Linked DNA regions of Hydrogenophaga sp. SL48. The protein of the gene in region 2 interacts with the protein of the main gene of each other region in a pairwise test. Links are inferred from orthologs where the notes say so. Each region holds a gene or a part of one and is shown on either strand. Other genes may lie near its edges.

Region 1 (6,664 bases), 4.0 Mb from region 2 along the record:
TTCGACGCGCGGCCTGCCCGTTTCGGCGCGAGCAAGGTCCCGCGGCACTTGGGCGCGCCGCACCAGCAGGGGTACTCGGCCTTGAGCTTGGGGGTGTAGGGCTCGTCGATCACCAGGCCGTAGTCGTAGAACAGCTCTTCGCCGTCGGCGATGTTGCGTTTGGCGCGGATGAACACGCGGCCCTCGTCCACTTCGGCTTCGCAGTTGGGCGCACAGCTGTGGTTGATCCAGCGCGACGAGTTGCCGCCGTACTTGGCGTCGATCACATGGCCTTCGTCGATGTGGAAATAGAAGGTGTGGTGTGGATCGCTCGGGTCGTGCGGGTGACGCCGCAGCGCCTCGTCCCAGCTGATGACCTCGCCCACATATTCAATCAGTGCCTCGCCCTCGGCCAGATCCACCACCGCGTACACACCCTTGCCATGCACGCCGGAGCGGCGCGTCTGGATGCGGCGGCTGCTGGATGCGGCGGGTTTCTGGGCAGTGGAAGAAGCGCGCGGTTGCGTCGAGCGGGGCTTTTTGGCGAAACCTGCGGTTTTCTTCACGGCCGGAATTTTTGGTAAGGTTGTTTCATGCAGGTGCGCGCGTGTGTGTGCGTACCCATGTGTGCGCATGCATGCGCGCGTGAAAGCCGATTGTAGAGATGAAAACCCTGGTCATTGCCGAGAAGCCATCCGTGGCCCAAGACATCGTGCGAGCGCTCACCCCGACGGCGGGCAAGTTCGAGAAGCACGATGACCATTTTGAGAATGACACCTACGTCGTGACCTCGGCCGTGGGTCACCTGGTGGAGATCGCCGCGCCCGAGCAGTTCGACGTCAAGCGCGGCAAGTGGAGCTTCGCCCACCTGCCGGTGCTGCCGCCCTACTTTGAATTGAAGCCGATCGACAAGACCAAGTCGCGCCTGTCCGCCGTGGTGAAGCTGGCCAAGCGCAAGGACGTGAGCCAGCTCATCAACGCCTGTGACGCGGGCCGCGAGGGCGAACTGATCTTCCGCCTGATCGAACAGTACGCTGGGGGTCTCAAGGGCGGTTCATATCAGTCGCTGGGCAAGCCGGTGCAGCGCCTGTGGCTGCAGTCCATGACGCCGGCGGCCATCCGCGACGGCTTCGAGCACCTGCGCAGCGACGCCCAGATGCAGGGCCTGGCCGACGCGGCGCGCAGCCGCTCCGAGGCCGACTGGATGGTGGGCATCAACGGCACCCGCGCCATGACGGCGTTCAACTCGCGCGACGGAGGCTTCTTCCTCACCACGGTCGGCCGGGTGCAGACGCCCACGCTGTCCATCGTGGTCGAACGTGAAGAACAGATCCGCGCCCACCGCAGCCGTGACTACTGGGAAATTCACGCCAGCTTCCTGGCCGAGGCCGGCGAGTACCCCGGGAAGTGGTTCGACCCCGCCTTCAAGAAGCCCACCGGCGACGATGCCGACGCCGACCTGCGCGCCGACCGCCTCTGGAACCAGCGCGATGCCCAGGCCATCGTCGACGCCGTGCGCGGCAAGGCGGCCAGCGTCACCGAAGAGAGCAAACCCACCACGCAGGCCAGCGGCCTGCTGTACGACCTGACCAGCCTGCAGCGCGAGGCCAACGGCCGCTTCGGCTTCTCGGCCAAGACCACGCTGCAGCTGGCCCAAAGCCTGTACGAACGCCACAAAGCCCTGACCTACCCGCGGACCGATTCGCGTGCGCTGCCCGAGGACTACCTGCCCACGGTGAAGCAGACCTTCGAGATGCTGGCCGACAGCGGCATGAAGCACCTGGCGCCGCACGCGCTGACGGCGCTCAACGGCGGCTACATCCGCCCGAGCAAGCGCATCTTCGACAACAGCAAGGTGTCGGACCACTTTGCCATCATCCCCACGCTGCAGGCGCCCAGCGGCCTGAGCGAAGCCGAGCAGAAACTGTACGACCTGGTGGTGCGCCGCTTCCTGGCGGTGTTCTTCCCCAGCGCCGAGTTCATGGTGACCACGCGCATCAGCAAGGTGCTCAACCACCACTTCAAGACCGAAGGCAAGGTGCTCGTGAAGCCGGGCTGGATGGCCGTGTATGGCAAAGAAGCCGCCGAGGATGTGGAAGGCGCCAAGGAAGGCGACAAGGGCCAGAACCTGGTGCCGGTGCGCGAGGGCGAGACCGTGCGCACCGAGACGGTGGAGGCCAAGGGCCTGAAGACCAAACCACCGGCCCGCTACTCGGAAGCCACGCTGCTCGGCGCCATGGAAGGTGCCGGCAAGCTGATCGACGACGACGAGCTGCGCGAGGCCATGCAGGAAAAAGGCCTGGGCACGCCCGCCACGCGCGCGGCCACCATCGAAGGCCTGCTGACCGAAAAATACATGCTGCGCGAGGGCCGCGAACTCATCCCCACGGCCAAGGCCTTCCAGCTCATGACGCTGCTGCGTGGCCTGGGCGTGGAAGAACTCTCCAAGGCCGAGCTCACCGGTGAGTGGGAACACAAGCTGGCGCAGATGGAGCACGGCCAGCTCAGCCGCAGCGACTTCATGGCCGAGATCGCGCAGATGACCGAGCGCATGGTGAAGAAGGCCAAGGAATACGACCGCGACACCATCCCCGGCAACTACGCCACCCTGCAAACGCCCTGCCCCAACTGCGGTGGCGTGGTGAAGGAAAACTACCGCCGTTACGGCTGCACCGGCGCTGACGGCAACAGCGATGGTTGCGGCTTTTCGTTCGGCAAATCGCCGGCCGGCCGCACCTTCGAACCCGAAGAAGCCGAACAGCTGCTGGCGACCAAGAAGATCGGCCCGCTGGAGGGCTTCCGTTCCAAGGCGGGCTGGCCCTTCGTGGCCGAGATCGTGATCAAGTTCAACGAAGAAGACCAGAACTGGAAGCTCGAATTCGACTTCGGCGACGACAAGAAGAACGAAGAGACCGGCGAGCTGGTCGATTTCACCGGCAGCGAGTCGCTCGGCGCCTGCCCCAAGTGCGGCAGCCCGGTGCACGAGCATGGCGCCAACTACGTGTGCGAGAAGTCGGTGCCCACCGACGCGCAGGCCACGCCGAGCTGCGACTTCAAGAGCGGCAAAATCATCCTGCAGCAGCCGGTGGCGCGCGAGCAGATGCACAAGCTGCTGGAAACCGGCAAGACCGACCTGCTCGACAAGTTCGTCTCCATGCGCACGCGCCGTGCCTTCAAGGCCTTCCTGGCCTGGGACAAGGAAGCGGGCAAGGTGAACTTCGAGTTCGAGCCGCGCACCAGCAAGTTCCCGCCACGCAAGACAGCGGCCGGTGCGCCGGCCAAGGCCGCGCCGGCGAAGAAGGCGACTGCCAAGGCCGCGCCCGCCAAGAAAGCCGCGGCCAAGAAGACCGCGGCGGTGAAGGCACCGCGCAAGACCACCGCCGCCAGCGGCAAGCAGCCCAGCGCTGCGCTGGCCGCGGTGATCGGCCCGGACGCCGTGTCGCGCCCCGAAGCCGTTAAGAAGCTGTGGGACTACATCAAGGCCAACGGCCTGCAGGACGCGACCAACAAACGCAACATCAACGCCGACGCCAAGCTGGCGCCGGTGTTCGGCAAGCCGCAAGTCACGATGTTTGAAATCGCCGGCGTGCTGGGCAAACACCTCGGCTGATTCCAGGAGACACCGCCATGAGCCTCAAACTGTATTTCGCCCCCGGCGCCTGCTCGTTCGTGCCGCACAGCCTGCTCGAACTGTCGGGCGCAGCGTTCGAACCCGTCAGCGTGAAGCTGCACAAGGGCGAGCAGCGCTCGGCCGAGTACCTGGCGCTCAACCCCCGCGGCCAGGTGCCGGTGCTGGTGGACGACGGCGAGGTGATCACCCAGATCGTCGCCATCCTGCTGCACCTGGACGCGAAGCTGCCCGAGGCCGGCATCCTGCCCGCCGGCGGCATGGCCCGCACGCGCGCGCTGTCCACGCTGGCCTGGATGAACAACACGGTGCACCCCACCTTCACCCACATCTTCATGCCGCAGAAGTTCACCGACGACGCAGCGGCGCAGCAGGCGATCAAACGATTCGCGGTCGAGAGTTACCGCGGTCTGCTGGGCGAGATCGAGGCCCTGGCCGCGAACGCCGCGCCCTGGCTGACGGGCGACCGCCCGGGCGCGCTCGACGCCTATGCGCTCACGCTGTTGCGCTGGGGCGGCATCGCCGGCATCGACCCCACCGGGTTCACCGCCACCTGGGCCCTGGCCCAGCGCTTTGCCGCGCTGCCAGCGGTGGCCACGGTGATTGATCGCGAACGCTTGCAACTCAACCTGTACCAGCCGCCGGCAGGCTGATCGCTTTGCACCGTTACCGAAGACAAGGGCGCCGCTGGGCGCCCTTGTTCATTCGTCGGCGGGTTTTCTGGCCGCAAAGCGGATGGCCACCCGCAAGCCGCGGCGGGGGCCTTCGGGGTGCGTGTCTTCCATCATGACCACGGCGCCGTGTTGCTGGGCGATCTCATGCACGATCGCCAGACCTAGGCCGGAGCCGTCCACGTTGGTGCCCAGCGCGCGGTAGAAGGGTTGCAGCACCAGCGCACGTTCGTTTTCGGGGATGCCCGGGCCGTTGTCCTCGACCTGGAGGATCTGCACGCCACTGAACCGGTCGAACAGCACCCGCACCGTCACGATGCCTCCCTGGCCCGAGTAGTTGATCGCGTTGTCGACCAGGTTGCGGACCATCTCCTGCAACAGGGTCGGGTTCCCGTCCATCAGGCAGATCTCGGGCATCTCTTCCGGTCCTTCGTAGCCGAGGTCGATGCCGTGTTCCAGCGCCCGCGGCACCGAATCCCGGACCACGTCAGTGACCAGTTTGGCCAGATCGATCTGCGCGCTGGGCAGCGCACGGCCCGTGGTCTCTGCGCGGGCCAGTGCCAACAGCTGGTTGACGGTGTGCGTGGCCCTGGAGCTGGAGCGGGCGATCTGCTGCAGCGAGCCGCGAATCTCCTGCGGGTCGGTTTCGCGCTGCGCCAGTTCCGCCTGCATGCGCAGCCCGGCCAGCGGCGTCTTGAGCTGGTGCGCCGCGTCGGCCAGAAAGCGCTTCTGCGTGGTGAGCGAGGTCTTCAGCCGCGTGAGCAGGTCGTTGATCGACGACACCAGCGGCGCCACCTCCTGGGGAATGAACGATTCCTCGATGGGGCTGAGGTCGTCGGGCTTGCGCGCGCGGATCTTCTGTTCCAGCTCGTTGAGCGGGCGGATGCCACGCACCAGCGCCAGCCACACCAGCAGCACCGCCAGCGGCAGGATGACGAACTGCGGCACCATCACGCCCTTGATGATCTCGGTCGCCAGCGTGGACCGTTTGCCCTTGGTCTCACCCACCTGCATGAGCACCAGCTGCTTCGTCTCGGTGCCGCGCGACAGCCAGGCGTAGGCCACCCGCACCTCGTCGCCGCGCACCATGTCGTCGCGCAACAGCACCCGGCCGGGTTCGGGCAGCTCGGGCTCGTTGGGCAGGGGGAAATCGCCTTCACCGCTGATGAGCCGGCCGCGCGCGTCCAGCACCTGGTAGTACACGAGGTCGCTGTCGTCGGCCCGCAGCAGGTCGCGGGCCTGGGGGGTGAGGTTGAAGCTGACCTTTTTGTCGGTGGCCACCACGAACTGCGTCAGTGCCTGCAGGTTGAACTCCAGCGCCCGGTCGAACGGCTTGGTGGCGATGCCCTGGGCCACGAACCACGTCAGCGCCAGCGACAGCGGCCACAGCAGCAGCAGCGGCGTGAGCATCCAGTCCAGGATCTCGCCGAACAGGCTGCGCTGCTCGCGCTGGAACAGCCCGAAGGAGATGCGCGCGCTGTCGTGCGGCTCGTCGGCCATGTCAGAGCGCAGCCGGGGTCAAATCTTCTCCAGGCAATAGCCCAGCCCCCGCACCGTGGCGATGCGGATCGGGCCCTTCTCGATCTTCTTGCGCAGGCGGTGGATGTAGACCTCGATGGCGTTGTTGCTCACCTCTTCGCCCCACTCGCACAGGCGCTCGACCAGCTGGTCCTTGCTCACCAGCCGTCCGGCGCGCTGCAGCAGCACCTCGAGCAGGCCGAGCTCGCGCGCCGAGAGCTCGACCATCTTGCCGTCGATGGTGGCCACGCGCCCGGCCTGGTCGTACACCAGCGGGCCGTGCTTGATGGTGGAGCTGGCGCCGCCCATGCCGCGGCGGGTGAGGGCGCGCACGCGGGCTTCGAGTTCCTGCAGCGAGAACGGCTTGGCCATGTAGTCGTCGGCGCCGTAGTCCAGGCCCTTGACGCGTTCCTCGATGCTGTCGGCCGCCGTCAGGATCAGCACCGGCAGCGACGAGCCGCGCGAGCGAAGGCGCTTGAGCACCTCCAGGCCGTGCATCTTGGGCAGGCCCAGATCGAGGATCAGCAGGTCGAACTCGTTGTTCGTCATCAGCGCGGCGTCGGCCTCGCTGCCGCTGGCCACGTGGTCGACGGCGGCACCGGCCGCGCGAAGCCCGCGCAACAGGCCATCGGCCAGGACCTGGTCGTCTTCGGCAATCAGGATGCGCATGCGGGTCTCCTATCGGCTGTATGGCCCAGCCTGTTGGCTGGGGCATGGGGTGGGGCGCTGTCTGGTTCCTCGGCTTGCGCTCTGCGGTTCATTTTAGGCCGCCGCGCACCCGCCTTTCGCCGGACAAACCCGCGTGCGCGACGCTCAGCTGCCGTAGGCCTCCAGCCCCAGCGCGACCACGGTGGCGATGTCCTCGCCG
Region 2 (6,618 bases):
CACGTCGGGGTTTTTCTTCTGCGGCATGATCGAACTGCCGGTGGTGAAGCGGTCGGCGATTTTCACGAAGCCGAAGTTCTGGCTCATCCACAGAATCAGCTCTTCGCTGAAGCGGCTGATGTGCACCATGCACAACGAGGCGGCGGCGGTGAATTCGATCGCGAAGTCGCGGTCGCTCACGCCGTCCAGGCTGTTCTGGCAGACCTGTGCCACGCCCTGGTCGTCCACCATGCCCAGGCTCACGGCCACGCGCTCGCGGTCCAGCGGGTAGGTGGTGCCGGCGAGGGCTGCGCTGCCCAGCGGCAGGCGGTTGGTGCGGCGGCGCACGTCGGCCAAACGCTCGGCGTCGCGCGCGAACATCTCCACATAGGCCAGCAGGTGGTGGGCAAAGCTCACCGGCTGCGCCACCTGCAGATGGGTGAAGCCCGGCAGGATCACTTCCACGTTCTTTTCGGCCACGTCCACCAGCGCCGTCTGCAGCTCCACCAGCAGATTGGTGATCAGGTCGATCTCGCCGCGCAGCCACAGGCGCACGTCGGTGGCGACCTGGTCGTTGCGGCTGCGGCCGGTGTGCAGGCGCTTGCCGGCGTCGCCCACCAGCTGGGTCAGGCGCGCCTCGATGTTCAGGTGCACGTCTTCGAGGTCGAGCTTCCATTCGAAGCTGCCGGCCTCGATTTCCGAGCGGATCTGCGCCATGCCGCGCTGGATGTCGGCCAGGTCCTGCGCGCCGATGATCTTCTGCGCAGACAGCATCTCGGCGTGGGCCAGGCTGCCGGTGATGTCGGCCAGCCAGAGGCGTTTGTCAAAGAAGACGCTGGCGGTGTAGCGCTTGACCAGGTCGCTCATGGGCTCCGAGAACAGGGCGGACCAGGCTTCGGATTTTTTGTCGAATTGGTTGGTGGACATGATGGTGCCAGCGGCGGGGTGGGGTATCGGAGGGGAGCGCCAGGCGCCGGGCCAGGCGGGCCTGGCTGCTCAAACGGGACGCTGTTGCCCCAAACGGGCGGTCGCGGCCTATAGTGCGAGCGTTATGCGCGACTCCCGAATTTTATCGACCTTCCAGGACCTGAGCTCGGCGACGGGTGCCTTGCCGCTCTCGCAGATGCCCGAGCACCAGCGCGCGGAAGCGCTGATCTTTGACACCTGCCAGGTCGGTGTGGTGTTGCGCGCGGTGATGCTGGTGCAGGCGGTGGCCTGGGTGGCGGCCTTGTATGGCGCACACGGCTGGTGGGAATGGGTGACCCAGGTGGCCCTGTTCACGGCGGCGACCTTGCCCTCGGTGCTGATCTGGCTGCTGGCGGTGTGTGCCCTCAAACGCCCGCTCGCCCGCCTGCCGATGCCGGCGCAATGGACCCTGGGCATCCTGCTGGGCGCTGCGGCGGCGATCTATGGCTGTGGCCTGCTGGCCTGGACCGGGCTGGTGGACCCGGCGCCCTGGCTGGCCAGTGCCGCGTCGGGCGCGCTGGTGGCGGCGGTGCTGGTGGCCGCCCTGATATGGCGCGCCCGGGCGCGGGCCCCGGCCGGCACGACCGCGCGGCTCGCCGAGCTGCAGGCGCGCATACGCCCTCACTTTCTGTTCAACACGCTCAACAGTGCCATCGCGCTGGTGCGCGCCGAGCCGGCCAAGGCCGAGGCGCTGCTCGAAGACCTGAGCGAGCTGTTCCGCCACGCCCTGGCCGACGCGCAGGAGGCGGTGCCGCTGTGGCAGGAGCTGGAGCTGGCCGAGCACTACCTTGCCATCGAGCAGGTGCGTTTTGGGGACCGGCTGCGGCTGGAGTGGAGCCTGGATGAAAAGGCGTCCAAGGCGCTGCTGCCACCGCTGATCCTGCAACCCCTGGTCGAGAATGCGGTGAAGCACGGTGTGGAGCCGAGCCCGACCGGCGCGGTGGTGCGCATCAGCACGCAGCTCCGGGGTTCGACGGTCGTGATCAAGGTGACCAACACCGTGCCCTCGGGCAGTGGTTCGCGCGGCCACGGCCTGGCGCTGGACAATGTGCGCCAGCGGCTGACGCTGTTGCACGATGTCGAAGGCCGGTTCCAGAGTGCGCTGGTGAACGGCGTTTTTCAGGTGCGTCTTGAAATCCCGCTATAAGCCTGTCTGTACGGGCGGCATCAACGGAGCGTGACATGGCATTGAAGGTACTGATCGTTGACGACGAGGCGCTGGCCAGGTCCCGCCTGTGCACGCTGCTGGGCGATTGCACCGACCCCCACGCCGAGGTGGTGGGTGAAGCGGGCAACGCGGTGCAGGCGATGGAGCAGCTCCAGCGCATGCCATGCGATCTGGTCCTGCTCGACATCCACATGCCCGGAGTGGACGGCATTGCGCTGGCGGCCAACATCCAGCAGATGCCCGCGCCACCGAAGGTGGTGTTTGTGACGGCACACGCCGAGCACGCGGTGCATGCCTTCGACCTGGAAGCGGTGGACTACCTGACCAAGCCGGTGCGTCTGGAGCGGTTGCAGCTGGCGTTGCAGAAGGTGCAGCGCCAGCGCAGCGCCGGCGAGGTGGCGGAGGCGGCCGGCGGGGCAGAGAGCCTGCTGATCCAGGAGCGGGGGCGCAGTGAGCGGGTGGCGCTGGCCGATGTGATCTACCTCAAGGCCGAGCTGAAGTACATCACCGTGCGCACGGCCGAGAAGGAGCACATCTTTGATGGCGCGTTGAGCGATCTGGAACAGAAGTTTGCGCACCTCTTTGTGCGTGTGCATCGCAACGCATTGGTGGCCCGGCGGCGGGTACGGGCGGTGGAGAAGCACAACGACCCGGTCGAGGGCGAGGGCTGGACGGTGCGGCTGGATGGGGTGGACGAGCGGCTGGCTGTGTCGCGTCGTCAGCTCGCCGCCGTTCGCGAAGCGCTGGTGAGCTGACGCTTCTTCTTTGTCGTGGCTCTGTAGGCTTTTCTCCGGCTGCTGCGGTCTTCGGCGACCGGGGTGACCGGCTCCGCTCATGTCCCCCGACGGCCTGCGGCCGTCTCCTCCTTGACTTCGCTGCGCCGGTCACCCCGATCACCGAAGACCTCTTGGCGCGCCAGTCGGAGAGCAGACAAACCATGCCCCTGGTTGCTGAGGCCTTGGCGTTCTGCAAAGCGAAGTAAAGGAGGAGACGGCCGAAGGCCGTCGGGGGACATGAGCGGCGCAGAGCGCCAAGGCCTCAGCAGCCCGCGAGGTGCATGAAGGCCATCAGACCTCAGCCGCCTCGATGAGAAACCGGACCCGCCGCTGACCCTGCCACTCATCCGCATCGAGCCGGAAGGCCAGCTTCACCCGCTCAGGCAAAGGCTCGGTGTGGCCGAACCAGATGCCGTCCACCGGGTCACCCTGGTGCTTCATCTTGAGCGCGAGGTGCTTCTCTCCCACCAGCCGCTGCGACACGATTTGCAGCTCCTCGCAGAACACCGGCGGCGCAAACCCCTGACCCCACACCTCGTGGTGCAGCGTGTCCACCAGGTCGGTGCGGCGGTACTGCTTGTCCAGCGCGCCGTCGGCCTCCATGCGGCGCTGCAGCGTGGCGGCGTCCAGCCATTCGTGGGCCACCTGCTGCAGCGCGGCCTCGAAGATGTCCAGGTGCTCTTCGTCGATGGTGCAGCCCGCCGCCATCGCGTGGCCACCGAAGCGCAACAACACGCCCGGGTGGCGCTTCGCCACGAGGTCCAGCGCGTCGCGCAAATGGAACCCGGGAATGGAGCGGCCCGAGCCCTTGAGCTCGTTTTCCTTGCCCTCGGCGCCGCTGGCGGCGAACACGAAGGTGGGGCGGTGCATCTTGTCTTTCAGGCGCGACGCCACGATGCCGACCACGCCTTCGTGGAAATCCGGGTCGAACACGATCAGCGCCGGCGGCGGCTCTTCGGATTCGTCGAACATCTCTTCGGCCAGCAACAGGGCCTGATCGCGCATCTCGCCCTCGATGGCCTTGCGCTCGCGGTTGATGCCGTCGAGCGTGCGCGCGAGCTCGTCGGCGCGCAGGCCGTCGTCGGTGGTCAGGCACTCAATGCCCAGCGTCATGTCGGCCAGGCGGCCGGCGGCGTTCAGGCGCGGGCCGAGGGCGAACCCGAAGTCGAAACTGGTGGCCTTGGCCGGCTGGCGCGATGCGACGTTGAACAGCGCCGTCATGCCCGGCGGCATGGCGCCGGCGCGCACGCGCTTGAGCCCCTGCGCCACGAGGCGGCGGTTGTTGGCGTCGAGCTTGACCACGTCGGCGACCGTGCCCAAGGCGACCAGGGGCAGCAGCGCATCGATCTTCGGCTGTGTCTTGGCATCGAACACACCCCGCTCGCGCAGCTCCGCGCGCAAGGCGAGCAACACATAGAACATCACGCCCACGCCCGCAATCGCCTTGCTCTCGAAGTCGCAGCCCGGCTGGTTGGGGTTGACGATCACGCAGTCGGCGGGCACCACGACCTCGCCGCCCTTCAGCGCCGGCAGGTGGTGGTCGGTCACGATGACCTGCAGGCCCAGCTCGCGCGCGGCACGCACGCCGTCGAGGCTGGCGATGCCGTTGTCCACGGTGACCAGCACATCAGCCCCCTGCGCCTTCACGCGTTTGGCGATGGCGGGTGTGAGGCCGTAGCCGTCGGTCACGCGGTCTGGCACCAGGTAGTTCATGCGGTCAAAGCCCATGGGCGCACCCAGCAGGCGCAGGCCGCGCAGGCCGACCGCGCAGGCGGTGGCGCCGTCGCAGTCGTAGTCGGCCACGATGCAGATGGCTTTTTTCGCGGCCATGGCGTCGGCCAGCGCGCGCGCGGCCTCCGCCGCGCCTTTCATGGAGGCGGGCGGCAACAGCAGCGAGAGCGCGTCGTCGAGCTGCTCCTTGGTGGTGATGCCGCGCGCGGCGAACAGGCGCGCCAGCAGCGGGTGCACGCCGCCTTGCTCCAGCGCCCAGGCGGCACGGGGGGGGACATCGCGGGTGATGATCTTCATAGGTCTTTCAGGGTCTGGCTGGCCGGCGCGCGGCCGAGCAGGTGTTTGAACGGGCGGGTCAGGCGCGCGAAGGCGCTGACGGGCTGGGTGGTCCAGGTGCGGGCGTGGCGCTCGCCGCAAAGCGTGAGGGTGACGCGGTCGCCGCGCTGAGCTGCGGCCAGCAGAGCGGCGATCTCGTTCGCGTCCAGGGCTTGCCAGGCGGCCTGCCAGCCCGCCCAGTCGGCCTGCAGGGCGGCCTGGCGCAGGCCCTCGGGCATGGTGGGTGGTTCGCGCAGCGCGGGCACGCTGTCGAGCGCGCCCGCACCGTGCACCCAGAAACCGTTGACCGGCAGCAGGCCGCGGGCGGTGCGCGCGTCGTGCACCGGGTGGGTGTAGAAGAGCATCTGCGCTTCGCTCTGCAGGCGCTTGAGCAGTTGTGCGCCGGCCGGGTTGGCGGGGCTCTCGGTCATCCAGGCGTCCACCTGGCGCCCGCTCACGCGGTCCAGGCTGGCGCAGGCAACGCCACGCAGTGGTTCGCCGCTGGCGTGCCACTGGGTGGCGCTGTCAAAACGCAGGGTGATGCCGTCCTCGGCGCAGAACGGCGCGAGCGCGTTCAGCAGCGCGCGCGATTCGGCCTCGGGCAGGTCGAGTTGCGAGCCGGGCAGCAGTTGCACCATCTCCATGCCCACCTGAAAGTGGCAGGGGCTGAACCAGGCCTGCGGCACCGTGGGGGCATCGCTCTGCGCCGCCACCCAGGGAATGCGGCCGTCGCCGGCCACCGGCAGGCCCAGCGCCCGCGCCAGGGCCCGCTCGTGCGGCGGGCTCAGGGCCTCGTCTTCGCCCCGGTCGGGCGCCTGTTCGGTCAGCAGGGCCAGCAGTTCGGTCAGCCGGGGCAGCGGCAACCCGGGCAGCAGGGCCTGGCATTCGGGGGCACCGGCGGCGGCAAAGGGAACCAGCAGGTGGCGGGACGACTCGGGAACCAGGGGCGGGGCAGGCATGACGCGATTGTCGGGGATGCCACAATCGCCGCTGGAATCCATTCATGCAAACCCCCTACGAACTCATCCTCGGCTGGCGCTACACCCGCGCCGGCCGCGCCACCCGGCGCAACGGCTTCATCTCCTTCATCTCGGGCGTGTCCATGTTGGGCATCGCGCTTGGCGTGGCCGCGCTCATCGTCGTGTTGTCGGTGATGAACGGTTTCCAGAAAGAGGTGCGCGACCGCATGCTGGGCGTGCTCTCCCACATCGAACTGTTTGAACCCGGAGGCCAGGCGATTCCGAACCTGGAGTCGGTGCTCGCCACCGTGCGCAAGAACCCCGAGGTCGTGGGCGCCGCGCCGTTCGTGGGCGCGCAGGCGCTGCTGGCGCGTGGCGAAGACATGAAGGGCGCGCTGGTGCGCGGCATCGACCCGGCGCTGGAGCCGCAGGTCACCGACCTCGCCAAGGACCTCTCGCAGACCGTGCTGCCGCGCCTGGTGCCCGGCGAGTTCGGGATCATCCTGGGCGGTGAACTCGCGCGCAGCCTGGGTGTGGGCACCGGCGACACCGTGACCCTGATCGCGCCCAGCGGGCAGGTGACCCCGGCCGGTGTGGTGCCGCGCATCCGCCAGATGTCGGTGGTGGGCACCTTTGATTCGGGCCACTACGAGTACGACTCTGCGCTGGCCCTGCTGCACCAGGACGACGCGGCGCGCATCTTCCGCGTGGAAGGGCCGACAGG

Evidence for each region. Proteins that work in one complex are often made in the same cells at the same time.
Region 1: the proteins of recJ (region 2) and IM738_RS20650 interact in binary tests that used the Escherichia coli proteins (3 or more experiments, as listed by UniProt). The link is inferred for Hydrogenophaga sp. SL48 from one-to-one orthologs.

What each region holds. Positions count from the first base shown.
Region 1 is NZ_CP063400.1:4,370,473-4,377,136, forward strand. The notes cover bases 313-3,789. They hold IM738_RS20650 (DNA topoisomerase III), read left to right. Parts: upstream 313-643; coding sequence 644-3,589; downstream 3,590-3,789. Other genes in these bases: IM738_RS20645 (SET domain-containing protein), read right to left, coding at 313-449; IM738_RS20655 (glutathione S-transferase family protein), read left to right, coding at 3,607-3,789. Also shown: more of IM738_RS20645, read right to left, coding at 1-312; more of IM738_RS20655, read left to right, coding at 3,790-4,260; IM738_RS20660 (sensor histidine kinase N-terminal domain-containing protein), read right to left, coding at 4,309-5,778; IM738_RS20665 (response regulator), read right to left, coding at 5,797-6,465; IM738_RS20670 (MarR family winged helix-turn-helix transcriptional regulator), read right to left, coding at 6,610-6,664.
Region 2 is NZ_CP063400.1:414,740-421,357, forward strand. Bases 2,550-5,548 are described here. They hold recJ (single-stranded-DNA-specific exonuclease RecJ), read right to left. Parts: upstream 4,918-5,548; coding sequence 3,181-4,917; downstream 2,550-3,180. Other genes in these bases: IM738_RS01995 (LytR/AlgR family response regulator transcription factor), read left to right, coding at 2,550-2,868; IM738_RS02005 (phosphoglycerate mutase), read right to left, coding at 4,914-5,548. Also shown: argH (argininosuccinate lyase), read right to left, coding at 1-906; IM738_RS01990 (sensor histidine kinase), read left to right, coding at 1,031-2,092; more of IM738_RS01995, read left to right, coding at 2,128-2,549; more of IM738_RS02005, read right to left, coding at 5,549-5,894; IM738_RS02010 (lipoprotein-releasing ABC transporter permease subunit), read left to right, coding at 5,939-6,618. UniProt on the Escherichia coli protein: Single-stranded-DNA-specific exonuclease.